DNA from 4 places in the Lentzea sp. NPDC037011 genome. Region 2 is predicted to be linked to each of the others. Evidence: riboswitches for the same ligand, from Rfam matches in the RefSeq annotation. Region 2 holds a riboswitch; each other region holds the start of a gene.

Region 1 (2,190 bases), on a different contig from region 2:
GAGTCGAAGGTCTTCACGGGGGCACATCCTCCCACCTCCGGACGGGTGGTCCACACCGCGGTCACCTCTGTTCCAGCCCGTGGACGTGATCTGTCCTGCATGGACACCCAGTAGCGTGAATCTGTGTCGGAGTTCGCCGAAGTCCTCGCAGCGCTGCGCCAGGTGCGCGGCATCAACCCGTTCTTCGCGCTGGACGTGGGCCGTCCGGACGACTCGTGGCTGCCGGGGACGGCACTGCTCGAAGGCCCCGCCCTCAGGGAGACCATCGACGCGATCGCGGCCCGCTACAACGCCGCCGAGCCCCGCGTCGCCGCCAGCCTGTTCTTCCTCAGCTACACCGCGCGGCTGCTCAGCCCGCTCACCGCGACGGACCTGCCGATCGACGTGCGCCCGGAGAACCTGTGGTGGCAGCACCACCGCCGCAACGGCCTGAGCGTCCGCATCGACACCCCGCGGCTCGGCCCGCGCCCGGCGGAGGCGCTCGCACCGGTCGTGGAGGCGGTCCACGCGGTCGTGCCCGTGGCACGCGGTCTGCTGTGGGGCAACGCGATGTCGAACATCGCGGGCGCGCTGAAAATGGTGGTGCGAGCGGGTGCGCTGAGTGCGGAGGAAGCGGAGGAACGCGGCAACCGGCTCATGGCAGCGCCACCGTTCGAAGGTGCCGGGGAATTCGTCACCCTGCCCGACGAGGTCGCGTTCCTGCGCCGGTCGTGCTGCCTTTACTACCGCGTTGCCGCAGGTGGGAAGTGCGGGGACTGCCCTCTTGTGAAGTGATGAAGACGACAACTCTTATGGCCGGTTGTGCGTGAACCGCCGTTCACCTTACGGTGCACGCGCCGCAGTGACGGGAAGCCGGTGGAAATCCGGCGCGGTCCTCGCCACTGTGACCGGGAAGCGATCCCCGCCGAGCACGTCACTGGTCCCGCGAGGGGCTGGGAAGACGCGGGGGCAGCGTTGATCCGGGAGTCAGGAGACCGGCTGCGGCGCCGTAAGGAGTTTCACCTTCCACGAGGTATGGAGGAGCCCGTCATGACGAGCCCCGCAGCAAGCCTGTCCGCCGTCCGCGTGCCCAAGTGGGCCTTCGCCGTCTCACTGTTCGGCCTGATCGTCACCTACCTGGTCCTGCAGGAGAACGGCCTCGCTCTCGGTGCGAGCTCGGAGCTGCTGCACGAGTTCTTCCACGACGGCCGCCACGCCCTCGGCGTTCCCTGCCACTGATCCGCTGATCACGCAGATGACGACCACGTACAGGTCGATCGCACTGCGCGGACTCGCGGCCGGCGCCATCGCCGGTACCGCCTCCGCGCTCGTGCAGCTCCTGGTCACCGAGATCCCCATCCGCGCAGCACTGGCGGTCGAGGAGGCCCGCGCCCCCGCCGGTGACGGCCACTCCCACTCGCACGGCGAGGAGGGGCTGGTCAGCCGCGGCGTCCAGATCGCGGGCGGCATGCTCGGCGTGGTGATCGTCGGCATCGCCGTCGGCCTGGTGTTCGCCACGGCCTACGCGCTGTCGAAGCGCTGGTTCGCCGACCGCACGCCGTTCACCCGCAGCACCGCGTTCGGAGTCGCCGTGTTCGGTGCGGTGGCGCTGCTGCCGTGGCTGAAGTACCCGGCGAACCCGCCCGCGGTGGGCGACCCGGACACGGTGAACTACCGCACCGCGCTGTACCTGGGCGTGGTGGTGGCCGGTCTGGCGATCGTCTGGGGAGCGAGCTGGCTCGCCTCGGCACTGGCCGCGCAGCCGCACCCGGTCCGCGTGACCGCGGTGCTGCTCGCGGTCGTGGCGGCGGTGGCGGTGGTGCTGGTGGCGTTCCCCGCGCCGCCGGACACGATCCCGGCGGACATGCCGGTGGCCGTGCTGTGGCAGTTCCGCCTCAGCTCACTCGCCCAGCTGGCCACGCTCCACGTCGGTCTCGGCGTGGTGTTCGGCCTGCTGGTCGATCCGGCGACACGCCGGGCGAAGGCACCCGTCGCGGCTCTCTAAAGAGCGCGCAGCACTTCGAGGTCGACGCCGACGAGGGAGTCGCGGAACACCCGCCGCTCCCCCGCCGGCACCTCGACGTCACACGGCACGACCAGCACGGTGCACCCGGCCGCCACCGCAGAGGCGACACCGGTCGGCGAGTCCTCGACCGCCACGCACCCGGCCGCGTCCACGCCGAGCAACCGCGCCGCCTTCAGGTACGGCTC
Region 2 (2,190 bases):
CACGCCCGCGCAGTCCGCGGCGGAGGCGGGTGCGACGACGAACGAGCTCGCGACCAAGGCGAGGACAGCGAGGATGCGGCGCATCACGCACCAACCTTCCGACGACGGGACACGAGGACGAGCACGGCGCCGGCGAGCAGCGCGGAGGAACCGAGCAGGGTCAGCGCGACGGCCTCCTCGGGGCCGGTCGCGGCGAGCCGCTGAGTGGCCGGGGGCGTCGGACCGGCCGGCGCGGGAGCGACCGGGGTGGCCGTCGACGAGGTGGTCACCGGAGCGGTCGTCGTCGGCGGCACGGTCGGCTGTGCGGTGGTCGACGGGGGCGTGGTGGTCGGCGGGGTCGCGCAGTCGACCGCGGGCACACCGGGCGTGGCACCGGCGAACGACACGTCGGCGAGGCCCTTGCGGGCCAGGCCGAGCATCGCCTGGGTGGTCGCGCGCACGGCGCCGTAGACCTCGAAACCCGTGCTGTCGTAGGCGATCGCGCCGCGAGCGGCCTCCGGTCCGGCACAGCCGACCTGCAACGACCGCAGGTACGCCACGGCCCGGTCCGCGGCCGCCGTCCGGCCACCCTCGACGAGCGCGCCGACCGCGAGGCCGGTGCTGTTGGCGTTCGAGCCCTGCAACGCCGACGGGAACCCGCCGTCCGCCTTCTGCTGCGCCACCAGCCAGTCCAGCGCCCGCGCGGACGCCGTCGGCTCCCCCGCCGCCTGCAACGCCTGCAGCACGATCGCCGTCGCGTCCACATCGGACTTGCAGACCGGCTGCCCGAACGAGATCGGGAACCCGCCGTCCGCGCACTGCGTGGACACCTGGAACGCGACCGGCTGCGCCACCGGCTGGTCGGCGCGGGTCAGCACGATGATCGCCAGCGCCTGCGTGAACGCGTTGGTCTGGTCGTAGTCGGGGTCGGTGCGGTCGCGGTAGCGGCCGGACTCCTCCCGCAGCGCCGCAAGGCGTTCGAGCAGGTCGGCACCGGCGAACGCGTGCGGGTCGGTGCCCAGCGCCTGCGCGACCAGCGCGAGCTTCACCAGGCCACCGACGTAGGACTCTGCCTCGCCGTCGCCCGCGAAGTACTGGAACTGCTCGGGTTCGGCGAGCCACGCCGCGGCCCGCACCGCCGTCGACCGGCCGACACCGGCGGCCGCGAGCCCGTAGACGCCGTCCGCGGTCAGGCCGTGGTCGACGAGGTCCGGCCCCTTCACCAGGTGGTCGCCACCGACGAACTGGCCGGCCAGCCACGTTCCCGCTGACGGCGGCTCGGCCGCCTGAGCGGCCGGTGTCACGACGAGCGCGGCCGCTACCACTGCGGCCAGCGCGGATGTCCGGATCACTGCTCTTCCCCCTGCCCCGCTGTCCTCGACGGGTCGATGGAGCCACCGCGCGCCACGGGCATTCGGACTGTCACCGTTGCGGGTCAGCGCCGGAGTTCCACCGGCTTCCCCCGCGGCGTGCGGATGCTGTTGTCCACCCGATCGTGCGGGAGGGATCACCCCGAGTCAAATGGCTGTGAGCCGGGCCATCAGCGGCCGGGGAGCTGGAAGGAGCTCACGACCGCGGCGAACTCCTCGGTCGGCTGCCCGCCGTTGGCCTGGTTCTTCAGCGCCATGTCCTGGTTGGCCGTCACGTACGGGCGCAGCAGCTCCTCGTAGCGCTGGAACGCGGTCTCGCGGTTCACGCTCAGCTCGCCGGCCAGCACGTACGCACCGACGAGCGCCAAGCTCGTGCCCTGACCGGACAACGGCGAACCGCAGTAGCCGGCGTCGCCGAGCAGCACGACGCCGCCGCGCGACCAGGACGGCATCCGGACCTGCGCCATGGCGTCGAAGTGGAAGTCCGGCGCCTCCCACATGTGCTTGAGCGCGGTCTGCCACTCCCACCCGGCGTCGGCGAACTTCTCCGCCACCAGCCGCCGCTGGGCCTCGACGTCGCGGTGGTCGAAGTCCACCTCGCCGTAGAACCCCATGTAGACCCGGCACTCCGCGTTGGCGCGGGCGCTCATGACCCCGCCGCCGACGACCTCGCCCTGCTGGAACACCTGCCAGTGGTCGAGGCCCAGGAAGTTCGGCGCGGTGAACACGGCGAGGTTCGTGCCCAGGTGGCGGACGAACTGCGCCTCGGGACCGAACACGAGCCGCCGGACGTTCGAGTGCAGCCCGTCCGCGCCCACGACCACGTCGAAGTCCCGCGGGG
Region 3 (2,190 bases), on a different contig from region 2:
CTCCACGACCTCGGTGACGGTGAAGTCGAACTCGACCTGCGACTCCTGGGTCAGCGCGGAGAGGTCGCGGGCGAGGCCCTGTCGCCTGTGGACGTTCTCGCCGTCGAGCAGGACCGCGCCGGCGTCCGGTCGCAGCGCCCGGTAGACGCAGCGCAACGTCGTCGACTTGCCGCTGCCGTTCGGCCCGACGATGCCGACCACCTCGTCGCAGGCGTGCAGCGTGATGCCGGAGATGATGTTCCGCACGGTGACGTCGTGCACCTCGACGCGCATCAGCGGCCTCCGAAGACGTACGCCCTGCGGCGCATCAGGAAGATGAAGCACGGCACGCCCAGCGCGGCCGTGATGACGCCGAGCGGCAGCTCCTCGGGTGCGGCGAGCATCCGCGCGGCGACGTCCACCCACACCAGGAAGCTGGCACCGGCCAGCGGTGCGAGGGCCAGCACCTTGCGGTGGTCGGCGCCCACGACCATGCGCGTGAGGTGCGGCAGCATCAGCCCGACGAACCCGACGGCCCCGCTGACCGCCACCAGCACCCCGGTCATGGCCGCGGTGACGACGAAGAGGTGCGTGCGGAACCGGTTGACCGCCACCCCGAGCGTGGTCGCGGTCTCGTCGCCCATCGCCAGCGCGTTCAACGGCCGCGCCTTGGCCATCAGGTAGGCGATGCCCAGCGCGGTCACGACCGTGGCGACCGGCAACGACCTCCAGTCCGCCCCGCCGAGGCTGCCGAGCAGCCAGAACATCGCCGCCCGCGCCGCCTCCCCGTGCGGTGCCTGGAACACCAGCAGCATCGCCACGGCCGAGAACCCGTAGGCGAGCGCGGTGCCGGTCAGCACGAGCCGCAACGGCGTGAGCGCCCCGCTCGACCGCGCGGTGAGGTAGACGAGCGCGGTGGCACCGAGCCCGGTGAGGAACGCCCCCGTCGACAGCGCGTACACGCCGAGCCCGGACAGCACCCCCATCGTCGCGACCGCCGTGGCACCCACGCTCGCCCCCGAGGAGATGCCGAGCACGTACGGGTCGGCCAGCGCGTTGCGGACCATCGCCTGGATCGCGACGCCGACCGCGCTCAGCCCCGCGCCCACGACGGCGGCGAGCAGCACGCGCGGCAGCCGGATGTTCCAGACGATGTGGTACTGCCCGGCGAGGTGGGCGGGCACGGTGCCGCCGGTGACCGCCTGCCACAGCAGGTCGGCGGTGACGCCGAAGGGGACGGAGACGGGGCCGAGCGCGACGCCCGCCACGATGCTGATGACGAGCACGCCGACGAGCGCGCTGATCTTCCCGATCACATGTGCCCTTCCCGCAGTCCACGGCAGGAGTTGGAGTCCTATGTCTGCCGTGTGCGGGCATTCGGGCTCGTCCCCTGGCCGGGGACCTACCGTTGCGGGTCAGCGCCGGACTTCGACCGGTCTTCCCCCACGCACGACTTCGGGTGACCCTACCTGCGCAAACAGGAAGTTCGAAAATTTCTCCGCTGTGATGTCGATCCGGCGGGGTGCCCGTTCGACCTGTGGACGTCAGCGAGCAGGGCACAACGCAGGGAGACCACCGTGAAGTACATGCTGATCATGCGCGCCACCGACGAGGCCTACGCGAACATGGGCGAGCTCGACTTCGACAAGATGCTGGAGGTCGTGGGCGCGTTCAACGACGAGCTGATCCGGGCCGGGGTGCTGCTCGCCGCCGAGGGCCTCGCCGACCCGTCCGAGGGCGTCGTCGTCGACTTCTCCGCCGAACCGGCGATCGTGACGGACGGCCCGTACGGCGAGACCAAGGAGCTGTTCGGCGGCTTCTACCTGCTCAACGTGTCCTCGCTGCAGGAGGCGGTCGAGTGGGCGAAGCGGATGCCGATGGCCGGGCCCGGGTTCAAGACCGAGATCCGCCGCGTGCCGACGATCGACGAGTTCCCGCAGGACAACGAGTGGATCCAGAAGGAGCGCGCCTGGCGCGAGTCCACCGCCCAGCTGTGAATGTCACGCGGGGACCTTTCGTGCTCTACAAGAGTACGAAAGCTCCCCGCGTGCACTACAACCGTCAGCCCGTGCGGACGTTCGACGACACGAGGGCGGCCAGGCGGTCGCCGATCGCGTACGTCGCGCCCGGCGACTGGTGGTCGCGGGTCGCCAGGTCGAACGCCACGGACGCCTCGATCCGGCGCGACGCCTCGTGCTCGCCGAGGTGGTC
Region 4 (2,190 bases), on a different contig from region 2:
CAGGTGCGCGTCCAGCCCGGGTTTCCCGGAGACACCCCACCGCACCCCGTCCTCCGACAGGTGCCCGCCACCGAGCAGGACGCCGTACAGACGAGCATCGTCCTCGCTGAAACCGGCGACGGGCACGACCTCCCGCGGAACCACCCTGGCGACGAGGTCACCCTTCTCCAGCCGACCGGCGTCCACCCACTCCGGCCGCACCTCGTCGCCGGCGAGCTGCTTGAGCGTCCGCGCGTTCTCCTGGCCGAGCGGCACGCCCCTGACGGCGTACAACGGGTGTCCGGCGGTGACCCTGAGGGGTGCGGCGGAGTGCTCGACCTCCACCTCGACCATCGGGTCGACCTGGTCGTAGAGCATGACGTCGGTGACCTCGCGGTAGGTGCCGCTCACCCCGAGCACGAGGTCGCCGGCCACGACGTCCCTGATCGCCTTGACGCCGTCGGCGGTGTGGACGCCGGTGTCCGGTGCGAAGCACTGGTTCACGGCCACGGCCGTGTCGTTCGCGATCTTCAGGAACGGCACCACGCCCTGCGACGTGCCGTTGGTGCCCCTGATGTGCGCGCCGATGCCGCGCACCGGCGTCCAGTCGTTGCCCAGGCCGCCCGCGAACTTCGAGAGCAGCGCGTTGTTGCTGATGCCGTGGAAGATGCCGCCGAGGTCGTCGGCCACGGTGGTCAGGAAGCACGACGACAGCTGCGGCCGGGTCGTCCCGGAGTTGAACAGCGTCGGTGTCGAGCACATGAAGTCGAACGACGACAGCAGCTCGTAGAACTCGACCGCGCGGGCGTCGGGGTCGTCCTCCTCCAGGGCGAGGCCCATGGCCACGCGCATGAAGAACGCCTGCGGCAGCTCGTAGCGGCGGCCGTCGCGGTGCAGGAAGTAGCGGTCGTACAGGGTTTGCAGGCCCAGGAACTGGAACCGGAGGTCACGGGACGGGTCCAGCGCCGATCCCAGGCGGGCCAGGTCGAACGAGGTCAGCCGGGGGTCGAGCTGGCCGCAGTCGACGCCGTGCCGCACGAACGAGGCGAAGTACGACGGGTAGCGCTCGGTCATCTCGGCGTGCGACAGCGGGACGCCGCACGCCTCGGTGCGCAGCCGATCCAGCAGCAGGCGGGCGCTGACGCAGGAGTAGTCCGGGTCCTGCTCGACCATCGCGCGGGCGGCCATGATCGGCGCCAGGGCGAGCTCGGCGTCGGTGATGCCGTGGTACAGGTTCCGCTTGGTCTCGGTCAGCACCGCCTCGGCCGATGCGTTCGGAAGATCGGCACAGGCTTCCTCGATGACCACTGAAAGGCGGTCGGGCACGCTCTCTCCTCGCGAGCTGGGCCCAGGAGGAAAAGCGCATGCGCGCACCGTTCACCGGTGCACACAGCCGCCCTCCCTCGGGGCACCGTGTCGTGCGCGCAGGCTTGCGCGCACCCCGGTGGCAGGTCTTCGGACTCGTGGGCGTCGAACTCGCGCCTACCGGCCGTCGCTTCCCAGGTCTCGCGACCCAGTGCTTCGTTGACGGCTTTCGTTCCCACTCACCGCTGCGGGGCAGTCCCGGACTCGCACCGGGTTCCCTCTTGCCTCACCGGCCCGTTGTCCGGGCCGGTGAACCACCAGTGCGGCAGATACTACATGTGGTGGTGGGTCCTTGATCACCACCCAACATGCGTGTCCCCTGGGTAGGGTGGTCGGCGTGGGTGAGGTTCGGCCGCGGGTCTTCTACGGTGCTCTGCTCAGTGCGGGGCTCGCCTCCGCGTCGCTGTTCGCGGGAGCCGCGGCGCCGGTGACGAGCGGCGTGCTGGCCGGCTGCGCGGTCGCCGCGCTGGTCACGTCCCGGCGATCAGCGCGACCCCGAGGCTGATCATCACGGCGGCGATCACGCCGTCCAGCACGCGCCACGCGCGCGGCTTCGCGAACAGCGGGCTGAGCAGCCGGGCGCCGAACCCGAGCGCGGCGAACCAGGTGATGCTCGCCGTCACCGCGCCGACGCCGAAGAGCCAGCGGCCGGCGGCGATCGACCCGAGCAGCAGCACGGTGTCGAGGTAGACGTGCGGGTTGAGCCACGTCAGCGCGATCGCGGTGAGCACGGGCCGGTGCCGGGCGCCGGTGTCGGCGTGCAGGGCCTGCGGGCGCAGTGCGCGCCGCGCGGCCAGGAACCCGTACCCCAGCAGGAAGAGCCCGCCCACGACCGCGGCGACGGTG

The links. Region 2 has a riboswitch for cobalamin ahead of ACZ7CH_RS31015 (LPXTG cell wall anchor domain-containing protein). Riboswitches for the same ligand answer to the same signal wherever they lie in the genome.
Region 1: another riboswitch for cobalamin. It lies ahead of ACZ7CH_RS07195 (CbtB domain-containing protein); the one in region 2 lies ahead of ACZ7CH_RS31015 (LPXTG cell wall anchor domain-containing protein).
Region 3: another riboswitch for cobalamin. It lies ahead of ACZ7CH_RS28790 (FecCD family ABC transporter permease); the one in region 2 lies ahead of ACZ7CH_RS31015 (LPXTG cell wall anchor domain-containing protein).
Region 4: another riboswitch for cobalamin. It lies ahead of ACZ7CH_RS06370 (ribonucleoside-diphosphate reductase subunit alpha); the one in region 2 lies ahead of ACZ7CH_RS31015 (LPXTG cell wall anchor domain-containing protein).

Annotation. Positions count from the first base shown of each region.
Region 1 is NZ_JBVJRT010000002.1:512,474-514,663, reverse strand. It holds gene ACZ7CH_RS07205 (phosphoribosyl-ATP diphosphatase) at 1-17, opposite strand, end outside; gene ACZ7CH_RS07200 ((2Fe-2S)-binding protein) at 124-774, shown strand; cobalamin riboswitch at 823-997, shown strand; gene ACZ7CH_RS07195 (CbtB domain-containing protein) at 1,030-1,218, shown strand; gene ACZ7CH_RS07190 (CbtA family protein) at 1,235-1,984, shown strand; gene ACZ7CH_RS07185 (HAD family hydrolase) at 1,981-2,190, opposite strand, start outside.
Region 2 is NZ_JBVJRT010000011.1:144,420-146,609, reverse strand. It holds gene ACZ7CH_RS31020 (hypothetical protein) at 1-87, opposite strand, end outside; gene ACZ7CH_RS31015 (LPXTG cell wall anchor domain-containing protein) at 84-1,331, opposite strand; adenosylcobalamin-variant (AdoCbl-variant) riboswitch at 1,380-1,451, opposite strand; gene ACZ7CH_RS31010 (FAD-dependent monooxygenase) at 1,520-2,190, opposite strand, start outside.
Region 3 is NZ_JBVJRT010000010.1:81,501-83,690, reverse strand. It holds gene ACZ7CH_RS28795 (ABC transporter ATP-binding protein) at 1-273, opposite strand, end outside; gene ACZ7CH_RS28790 (FecCD family ABC transporter permease) at 273-1,295, opposite strand; cobalamin riboswitch at 1,331-1,473, opposite strand; gene ACZ7CH_RS28785 (YciI family protein) at 1,557-1,976, shown strand; gene ACZ7CH_RS28780 (3-isopropylmalate dehydrogenase) at 2,041-2,190, opposite strand, start outside.
Region 4 is NZ_JBVJRT010000002.1:345,933-348,122, forward strand. It holds gene ACZ7CH_RS06370 (ribonucleoside-diphosphate reductase subunit alpha) at 1-1,305, opposite strand, end outside; cobalamin riboswitch at 1,409-1,618, opposite strand; gene ACZ7CH_RS06375 (hypothetical protein) at 1,682-1,849, shown strand; gene ACZ7CH_RS06380 (LysE/ArgO family amino acid transporter) at 1,815-2,190, opposite strand, start outside.